One region of the Lelliottia amnigena genome, then DNA from elsewhere that is predicted to be linked to it. Evidence: predicted binding sites of a transcription regulator. Region 1 holds the regulator's gene; each other region holds the start of a gene.
The links. The regulator CRP, encoded in region 1, controls carbon source genes, mostly activating them, when cyclic AMP is high. The targets are predictions, from matches to a motif close to ATGTGANNNNNNTCACAT.
Positions count from the first base shown of each region.

Region 2: msrB (peptide-methionine (R)-S-oxide reductase MsrB) is a predicted target of CRP. The motif match lies at 1,787-1,804, and genes of this name have one in related genera.
Region 3: azuC (stress response protein AzuC) is a predicted target of CRP. The motif match lies at 2,024-2,041, and genes of this name have one in related genera.

Region 1 is NZ_CP077236.1:1,376,856-1,380,137, reverse strand. Features, by position in the region: gene I6L74_RS06610 (YccS/YhfK family putative transporter) at 1-1,178, opposite strand, end outside; gene crp (cAMP-activated global transcriptional regulator CRP) at 1,236-1,868, opposite strand; gene I6L74_RS06600 (OsmC family protein) at 2,178-2,582, shown strand; gene I6L74_RS06595 (phosphoribulokinase) at 2,629-3,282, opposite strand, start outside.
Region 2 is NZ_CP077236.1:3,556,051-3,559,332, reverse strand. Features, by position in the region: gene pncA (bifunctional nicotinamidase/pyrazinamidase) at 1-450, shown strand, start outside; gene yajD (HNH nuclease YajD) at 512-856, shown strand; gene I6L74_RS16700 (YeaC family protein) at 940-1,215, opposite strand; gene msrB (peptide-methionine (R)-S-oxide reductase MsrB) at 1,257-1,670, opposite strand; gene gapA (glyceraldehyde-3-phosphate dehydrogenase) at 2,010-3,005, shown strand; gene I6L74_RS16685 (D-hexose-6-phosphate mutarotase) at 3,085-3,282, shown strand, end outside.
Region 3 is NZ_CP077236.1:4,458,939-4,462,220, forward strand. Features, by position in the region: gene I6L74_RS21080 (anaerobic C4-dicarboxylate transporter) at 106-1,449, shown strand; gene I6L74_RS21085 (DUF2766 family protein) at 1,530-1,781, opposite strand; gene azuC (stress response protein AzuC) at 1,889-1,972, opposite strand; gene I6L74_RS21095 (MFS transporter) at 2,187-3,282, shown strand, end outside.

The DNA.
Region 1 (3,282 bases):
AAAATCCAGTAGGGCTTGGGTAAATGCAGCGCCACGCCCATCAGGCTGGCGATACTGAGCATCACGCTAATGCGCGCCGCATTACGCAAAGCAGGGGATTTAAATGACAGATAGCTTTTGAGCGCCGGCAGCAGTGGCAAACGTTTCTGCTTATCCGCCATCAGATCACGGGAATAGAGCGGACGCTGAGTGCGCAGCACGCGTGCGATACGGCTGAAGTGCCAGGCGCAGAACTGCCCGACCGGGTTGTCGGGATGCTGACGGGCAATTTTCTCCAGCGCGCCCAACTGTTTATCCATGGTAAAGCGTGTGGGATAGCGGTGATAGAGAATATCGTCAGCCAGCACGCGCAGTCGCGCCGCGACCGTCTGGGCATTCCAGCGGATCACCGCTTCGGCGTGACTGCGCTCCACCAGCTTTTGCACTTCCTGTGGATGATGCAGGCTGACGGAAATATGTTCCTGTAAATCCAGCCCTACCTGAAACGTGCGCAGTAGCCGTTTGTATTCATGATTTTTATTGGCCGCCAGCATGTGTAGCTGCTGATAACACTGGCTGATTAAATCGACCACTTTTTGCTGACGCGTCAGCAGCGGCGGCAGCGCCTTTTCCGGATCGGTGTGCTGCGTCAGCAGGGTGTATTTTGCTTCGCAGTAATCAGCGAGCTGAACGTAGAGCAGGCTTAAGGATTCGCGCAACGGCTGCTCGCGCCACATCCAGAACCAGAACCAGTTGAATAATCCGTACCACAGCGTGCCAAACGCGTAGATCAGCAGCGGTTCCCAGACGGGCATATTCCCGGCGAGGCTGAGCGTAAAGATCGATGCAATCAGTGAGGCGGGAAGCAAGCGGGCATGCAGAGAACTGATTTCCGCCGTCACGCCGAGCGTGAGTGCCAGTACGGTCAAAATCAACGGCAGGGGGATATCGCGCGCCAGTAATAGCTGTACCGCGAGACTGCATCCGGCAAACAGCGAGCCGCCAATAATCAGGCGCTTGAAAAAGCGTTTATGCGGGGTATCGAGACCGGCAATATTACAGCAGGCAGGAACGAGAGAAAAAAGCAGACCGTGTTGCAGATGACCCAGAATCAAACCGACGGCCACGGGGAGACATAACACCAGCGTTTGCCGAAGTGCGTAGTTAACTTCCGGGTGATAGATCAGCCTGCGCCACATAGATGCCAGAGACAAAAACGGCGTGACACCTTGCGATGGCACGCCGTTCGACCGGAATTAACGCGTTCCGTAAACCACGATGGTTTTACCGTGAGCGGAGATCAGGTTCTGATCTTCCAGCATTTTCAGGATACGGCCAACGGTTTCACGGGAGCAACCCACGATCTGACCAATTTCCTGACGGGTAATTTTAATTTGCATGCCGTCAGGGTGGGTCATAGCGTCAGGCTGTTTCGCCAGGTTCAACAGCGTTTGCGCGATGCGACCCGTTACATCCAGGAAGGCGAGGTTACCCACTTTCTCGGAGGTGATTTGCAGGCGGCGAGCCATCTGCGAAGACAGGCGCAACAGAATATCCGGGTTAACCTGAATCAACTGACGGAATTTTTTGTAGGAGATCTCAGCCACTTCACAGGCTGATTTTGCACGTACCCAGGCGCTACGTTCCTGGCCTTCTTCAAACAGGCCCAGTTCGCCGATGAAATCGCCCTGGTTCAGATAAGAAAGGATCATCTCTTTTCCTTCTTCATCTTTGATAAGCACTGCCACCGAGCCTTTGACGATGTAATACAACGTTTCCGCTTTTTCACCCTGGTGAATCAGCGTGCTCTTCGATGGGTACTTATGAATATGGCAATGAGACAAGAACCATTCGAGAGTCGGGTCTGTTTGCGGTTTGCCAAGCACCATGCGCTGTTATCCTCTGTTATAAGCTGTCACCAGAGTCATAAATCGCATCCTGACTCTGGGGTTGCAATCGAATTCTTCCCCGTACCTGGGAACTAGGCTGTCATAAATGTTTGCAGCCTGTAATGTTTGATGTCCTCTGCATACATGTGTAACGTCAATGTATTACTGTAGCATCCAGAGTGTTTTAGCATAGCTTTTGCCGCGTGTCTCCTGGTGTCTCGCTTCAGCATGACGCAGGTCGTCTTCCGTTGCGAGAATTGTAACGCGCGGGTAATCTGTCCGGAAAAATGCAACGTCGGAGTGAATAAAATGCAAGCGCGTGTGAAATGGGTTGAAGGTTTAACGTTCCTCGGCGAATCCGCTTCAGGACACCAGATTTTGATGGATGGTAACTCCGGCGATAAAGCGCCAAGCCCGATGGAAGTGGTGCTGATGGCGGCGGGCGGATGCAGCGCCATTGACGTCGTCTCGATTCTGCAAAAAGGGCGTCATGACGTCACCGATTGTGAAGTGAAGCTGACATCTGAGCGTCGCGAAGAAGCGCCGCGTCTGTTTACGCATATCAATCTGCACTTCATTGTGACTGGCAAAGCGTTGAAAGATGCCGCGGTTTCCCGTGCGGTGGATCTTTCTGCGGAGAAGTACTGCTCGGTGGCGTTGATGCTGGAGAAAGCGGTGAAAATCACGCACTCCTACGAGGTGATCGACGCGTAAGCGTTGACGAGAGTCAGACCCTCTCCCACAAGGAGAGGGAAAAGGATCATTCGATCTTTTTGCCTTCCATCAGCCGTTGCACCAGCGGCATCATGATCAGCTCCATCGCCAGTCCCATCTTCCCGCCCGGCACCACCAGCGTATTAATGTGCGAAATAAACGAGCCCTGCAGCATCGCCAGCAGCCACGGATAATCAATATCGTCCAGATTACGGAAGTGGATCACCACAAAGCTTTCGTCCAGAGACGGAATCGTTTTTGCCGCAAAGGGATTCGAGGTATCCACCGTCGGGACGCGCTGGAAGTTAATGTGCGTGCGGGAAAACTGCGGCGTCAGGAAGTTAATGTAATCTTCCATTGAGCGCACCACCGAGTCCATGACCGCTTCACGCGAATGGCCGCGCTCGCTGGTGTCGCGGGTGAGCTTCTGGATCCACTCCAGGTTGACGATAGGCACCACGCCAACCAGCAGATCGACGTGCTGCGCCACGTCATGCTGCGGCGTCACCACACCGCCGTGCAATCCTTCGTAAAACAGCACATCGGTCGGTTCCGGGAGCGGCTGCCACGGCGTAAACGTGCCGGGCACCTGGTTCCACGGCACCGCTTCGTCATAGGTGTGCAGATATTTACGCGATTGCCCTGTGCCGGTATGGCCGTACTCGGCAAAGGTTTGCTCCAGCAAACTGAAGTCGTTGGC
Region 2 (3,282 bases), 2.2 Mb from region 1:
CATAACGCGGAACCGTTTTCTCAAGGCGAACTCGACGGGCTGGCGCAAACGCTCTGGCCGGATCATTGCGTTCAGCAAACGGAAGGCGCACAGCTGCATCCGCTGCTCAATCAGCACGCCATTGATGCGGTGTTTCATAAAGGCGAAAATCCCTTAATCGACAGCTACAGCGCCTTTTTTGATAACGAACATCGCCAGCAAACTGCGCTGGATGAATGGCTGCGTCATCATGAGGTAGGCGAGCTGATTGTGATGGGGCTGGCGACGGATTACTGTGTAAAATACACCGTGCTGGATGCGCTAAAGCTCGGTTATCGGGTCAACGTCATTACCGATGGCTGTCGGGGCGTGAATCTTAACGCGCAGGATAGCGCGCTGGCATTTATGGAGATGTCCACGGCTGGCGCGACGCTCTATACGCTGGCGGACTGGCAAGAGACCCAGGCTTAACGTTTAATCCGCGGTGTCGTAATACGATATCGCTGTTTCATTTTTCTATGAGGTATGTCGTATGGCTTTTATCCCAAAAAATTATGCCCGGCTGGAAGTCGGTTATCGGGAAAAGGCGCTAAAACTCTTTCCATGGGTCTGCGGGCGCTGTTCACGTGAATTCGTCTATTCGAATTTGCGCGAGTTGACCGTGCATCATATCGATCACGATCACAGCAATAACCCGGAAGATGGCAGCAACTGGGAGATGTTGTGCCTGTACTGCCACGATCATGAGCATTCGAAATACACCGAAGTGGATCTGTACGGTTCAACGGTTGTGGCAGGAGAAGATGCGCAGAAGGACGTGGGTGAAGCGAAATACAATCCGTTTGCCAATCTAAAAGCGATGATTGACAAGAAATAACCCAGACTGCCTCTCCCTCCCGTCACGTGTCGAAAACCATTCAGGAGGGAGGGATTGCCATATTGGCTGAGTCGTGCGAGGGATCAGGATTTAAAGGTCGCAATCGGTTTTGGCGTAATGCCAAAATCTTCTTTCAGCTCGCGCTTGCTTTTCATCACCATCTGACCCTGCGTGTCAATCGTCATGTGCTGAGCGTCATTGTTGTTGCGCGCCTGCCATAACATCACCAGTTGCAAACTGTTCTCTTTTTGCTCTGCCGTCAGCGCCACGCCGTCCGGCCATTTTCCTAATTCAACTGCCGTCACCAGACGCTGATAAACCTCTGGCGTCATACTGTTGATCATGTCATCGATATTCATGAAAAATCCGCTCTGAAGGAATAATTTGCTGAATCGTTTCTTCAGCCTTTGGTCTGGTCGCCATTTTCATCGTCTGAGAAGCTCATCGAAGCCGAATTGACGCAAAAACGCTCGCCCGTTGGCTGTGGGCCATCCGGGAACACATGCCCGAGGTGCGCATCACAGTTCCCACAGCGGATTTCGGTGCGCTGCATACCATGGCTGGAGTCGGTAAGGTAACGGATGGCTTCGTCACTCACCGGCTCGTAAAAGCTTGGCCATCCGCAGCCAGAATCGTATTTTGTTTGTGAGTTAAACAGCGGGGCATCGCACACCAGACAGTGATACACGCCATCCCGCTTATTGTGCAGCAAACGCCCGGTAAATGGGGGTTCGGTCCCGTGATTCTGCGTCACGTAGAACTGCATTTCAGTCAGATTTTTTTTCAGTTCATCAGGGTTATGTTGATTCGACATTGCTCATATCTCGCTGTTGAAACAGACACGTTTTACCGAGAATTCTAACAAAACATTAACACTGAAGTGTGAACTTTTGTTCTAAACTTATGCGTTGCGGTTCAGCAGTCAGCCAATTGTGATCTTTCTCACATATTTATCCTGATGGCCCTTTAAAATCCCGCGCGCAGCCCCCATGTGGTTGCTAGCTCAAAAGGAAAGTGAGGCGGTCAGTCGCACAAAGGTTATGCGCAGGATTGATTTGTCGCAATGATTGACACGATTCCGCTTGACGCTGCGTAAGGTTTTTGTAATTTTACAGGCAACCTTTTATTCACTAACAAATAGCTGGTGGAATATATGACTATCAAAGTAGGTATCAACGGTTTTGGCCGTATCGGCCGTATTGTTTTCCGTGCTGCTCAGGAACGTTCTGACATCGAGATCGTTGCAATCAACGACCTGTTAGACGCTGAATACATGGCTTACATGCTGAAATACGACTCAACTCACGGTCGTTTCAACGGCACTGTAGAAGTCAAAGACGGCCACCTGGTTGTTAACGGTAAAACTATCCGTGTTACCGCAGAACGTGACCCGGCTAACCTGAAGTGGAACGAAGTTAACGTTGACGTTGTTGCTGAAGCAACGGGTCTGTTCCTGACCGACGAAACGGCGCGTAAACACATCACTGCGGGTGCGAAGAAAGTTGTTCTGACTGGTCCTTCCAAAGACAACACCCCGATGTTCGTTAAAGGCGCAAACTTCGAGAAGTATGCTGGCCAGGATATCGTTTCTAACGCATCTTGCACCACCAACTGCCTGGCTCCACTGGCTAAAGTTATCAACGACAACTTCGGTATCGTTGAAGGCCTGATGACCACTGTTCACGCAACTACCGCTACTCAGAAAACTGTTGATGGCCCGTCTCACAAAGACTGGCGCGGCGGCCGCGGCGCAGCTCAGAACATCATCCCTTCTTCTACCGGTGCTGCTAAAGCTGTAGGCGTTGTACTGCCAGAGCTGAACGGTAAAATCACGGGTATGGCATTCCGCGTTCCAACTCCAAACGTGTCTGTTGTTGACCTGACCGTTCGTCTGGAAAAAGCAGCGTCTTACGAAGAAATCAAGAAAGCAATCAAAGCGGCTGCTGAAGGCCCAATGAAAGGCGTTCTGGGTTACACCGAAGACGACGTTGTATCTACCGATTTCAACGGCGAAGTATGCACTTCCGTGTTCGATGCTAAAGCAGGTATCGCACTGAACGACAACTTTGTGAAACTGGTTTCCTGGTACGACAACGAAACAGGTTACTCTAACAAAGTACTGGACCTGATCGCTCACATCTCCAAATAAGTTGAGATGAGAATCTGATCCAAAAAGGCGACTTCGGTCGCCTTTTTTTATTTCTGAATAAAAGACAGAGGATTGCGTAATGATTCACAAAATTTTTGCTCTTCCGGTAGTCGAACAACTTACCCCTGTGCTTTCCCGCCGTCAGATTGATGAAGCGGATATCATCGTTGTCGACCACCCGCGCGTTAAGGCTTCTGTCGCGCTCAACGGTGCGCATTTGCTCTCCTGGAAACCAGAAGGCGAAGAAGAAGGCCTGTGGCTGAGCGCGGCAACATCC
Region 3 (3,282 bases), 1.4 Mb from region 1:
AACTCTTTGCTTTTATTGAAATTTAACAAATCCGATCTGGCTCCCAACCAATACCCTCACAAAATGAAATGATTTAGGAAATTTCATTATTGACGAGGGAGCTTCATGATCACCATCGAGTTTATAGTCATCATTCTTTGCCTGCTGGTTGGAACACGTTTTGGCGGAATGGGGCTTGGGCTGATAAGCGGCATCGGCCTTTTCATTTTAACCTTTATCTTTGGATTGCAACCCGGTAAGCCGCCTGTTGACGTGATGCTCACGATTCTGGCGGTGATTGGCTGCGCGGCGACGTTACAAACGGCTGGCGGACTGAACGTGATGATGCAGTTTGCAGAACGACTGCTGAGGCGACATCCGCAGCACATTACCCTCCTCGCCCCCTTCACCACCTGGACGCTCACTTTCCTGTGCGGAACGGGACACGTGGTTTACACCATGTTTCCAATTATCGCTGATATCGCGCTTAAAAAAGGGATTCGTCCGGAACGTCCTATGGCAGTGGCATCTATCGCGTCACAGATGGCAATTACCGCCTCGCCGGTTTCCGTTGCCGTGGTATCGCTGGTCTCCATTATCGGTGCCCAGCATGGCGTTGGGCAGGCATGGGGAATTCTCGAGATCCTGGCCATTTCCGTTCCCGCTTCACTTTTCGGGGTGCTGATCGCGGCACTCTGGAGCCTGCGTCGCGGAAAGGATCTGGCGGATGACGTGGAGTTTCAGGAAAAGATAAAAGATCCGAAACAGCGCGAGTTTATCTTCGGCAGTACTGAAACATTAATGAATCAACGATTTCCTAAAGAGTCTTACTGGTCCACGTGGATTTTCTTTGCCGGGATAGCCGTCGTTGTTCTGCTGGGTGCACTTCCAGACTTACGTCCCGCTTTTGAAATTAAAGGGAAAATGACCGCATTATCGATGAATCTGGTGATTCAAATGATGATGCTGATTGCCGGGGCCGTCATGCTGATAGTGTGTAAGGTTAATGCCTCGGCCATATCAAACGGTGCGGTGTTTAAAGCCGGTATGGTGGCGATTTTCTCGGTATTCGGCGTTGCCTGGATGAGTGATACGTTTTTCCAGGCCCATCTCGATGAGCTGAAAATGGCGTTGGAAGGGGTGGTGAAAAGCCATCCATGGACCTACGCTATCGTGCTGTTTTTAGTTTCAAAGCTGGTGAACAGCCAGGCTGCCGCGTTGACTGCGGTCGCGCCGATGGGATTGATGTTAGGCATTGAACCCAAAATGCTGATTGCCTTCTTCCCGGCATCGTACGGCTACTTTGTCCTCCCGACTTACCCAAGCGATTTAGCCTGTATCGGCTTTGATCGGTCCGGAACCACGCGCATCGGTAAATTTATCATCAACCACAGCTTTATTTTACCGGGGCTGATTGGCGTAAGCTGCGCCTGTGCGGCGAGCTATCTGCTGGTACAAACCTTCTTTTAATCTGCCAAAAGGGCGACGTTTCTCGTCGCCCTCTGCGTTTTTTGTCAAAAATATTTCTAATTTCAAAACATCGGTTTATTTTAGTGCGACTCACCCTGCGGTGTGAATTTGAGTTCGATTAACGCGATGGCTTTTTGGATTGCGCGAAGCGTAACCGGATCCGCTGCAGCAGGATGGCTAGTGAAATCGATGTTTTTCAGTTGGGTGGACATTTTTTCGCGCACTTCGATAGGCGCAATAATGTCTAACACATCAAGGATTTGTTTGATTACCAACTGGCACGCGACGACGTCAGATACCAGTTCCTGATCGGCGCTCAGATTTTGAGACATAGGCTGCTCCTTTAATAAAGAGCGCCATAGTAGCAAAACGTCAGCCCTTTCATCTTCCCTCTCGTCGACCGCGGACATAAAAAAACCTGCCGAAGCAGGTTTTTTCATCAGAACATTGCGCCTGGCGGAACGTCTTTAAACGTATTGCAGTAGTTGGCCCACATGCTTTTCAGGATTTTGCGCAGTTTCATGGTGATGCTCCAGTAATTTGTTATGCAGGTGTAATTCTTTATCCGCATATAATATGATCAATATCACAAAAATCAATAATTGCGTGATACACATCACAGTTAACAAACCAACAATGCTGCCGGATTGTTAATAAAAGCACCGACAAATCCGTGAGTTAGCGCCTGATAAGTTCCAGTAAATTTTTATAAATTTTTTTGATACGACAGGGTAAAGATGACAGAAAATATCAACGTGAAGGAGAGCCGCGGGATATCTCCAGCGGCACTTTTAGTCGCCGGTGCGTTCTTTATGGAGTTTCTCGATGGAACCGTGATTGCGACCGCCCTTCCGGATATGGCCAGGAGTTTTGGCGTTGAGGCGGTAGAGTTAAACATCGGCATCAGCGCTTACCTCATCACGCTGGCGGTACTGATCCCCGCCAGCGGCTGGATTGCCGATCGCTTCGGTGCCAGGAAGGTGTTTGCAGTTGCACTGGCCATCTTTACGCTGGCATCGGTATTTTGCGGGTTATCCACAACAGTCGATCAGTTCGTCACCATGCGCATATTGCAAGGAATGGGTGGTGCGCTGATGGTGCCTGTGGGTCGGCTCGCCGTCTTGCGAACAACGCCTAAACATCTGCTCATCACAGCCATCGCCACGTTAACCTGGCCCGCGTTGGTTGCGCCGATAATCGGGCCACCGCTCGGCGGATTTATTACGAGCTACGCCGACTGGCGCTGGATCTTCTTTATTAATGTTCCGCTTGGGATCATCGCGATTATCCTGGCGCTGCGTATTATCCCGGATTTGCATGAAGATGCCCGCCGTCCGTTCGACTTGCCGGGATTCATAGCAACGACCATCGCCATGGTAAGCCTGGTGTACGCGATGGAATCAATGGGGGCTCAGCAGACCGATACCGCTGTGACATTCGCGCTTTTGGCTGTCGGATGCGTAACGTTGTTCTACGCTTTGCGTCATTTTCAACGCGCCAAATGGCCGATGATCCGCCTCGACGCCATGCAGGTCCCCACCTTTCGCGTGACAATGTACGGCGGTTCCCTGTTTCGCGCTTCTATTAGCGCAGTTCCCTTCCTGCTGCCGCTCATGTTTCAGGTCGGTTTTGGCATGGATGCGTTTCACTCTGGCCTGCTGGTGCTGGCCGTTTTCGTGGGGAACCTGACCATCAAACCTGCGACAACGCCGCTCATCCGTCGTCTGGGTTTTCGGAAATTATTACTGATTAATGGCGCGTTAAATGTCCTGTCGCTGTTGGCGTGCGCGCTTATCACGCCGCAAACGCCTGTCTGGCTTATTTTGTTAATCT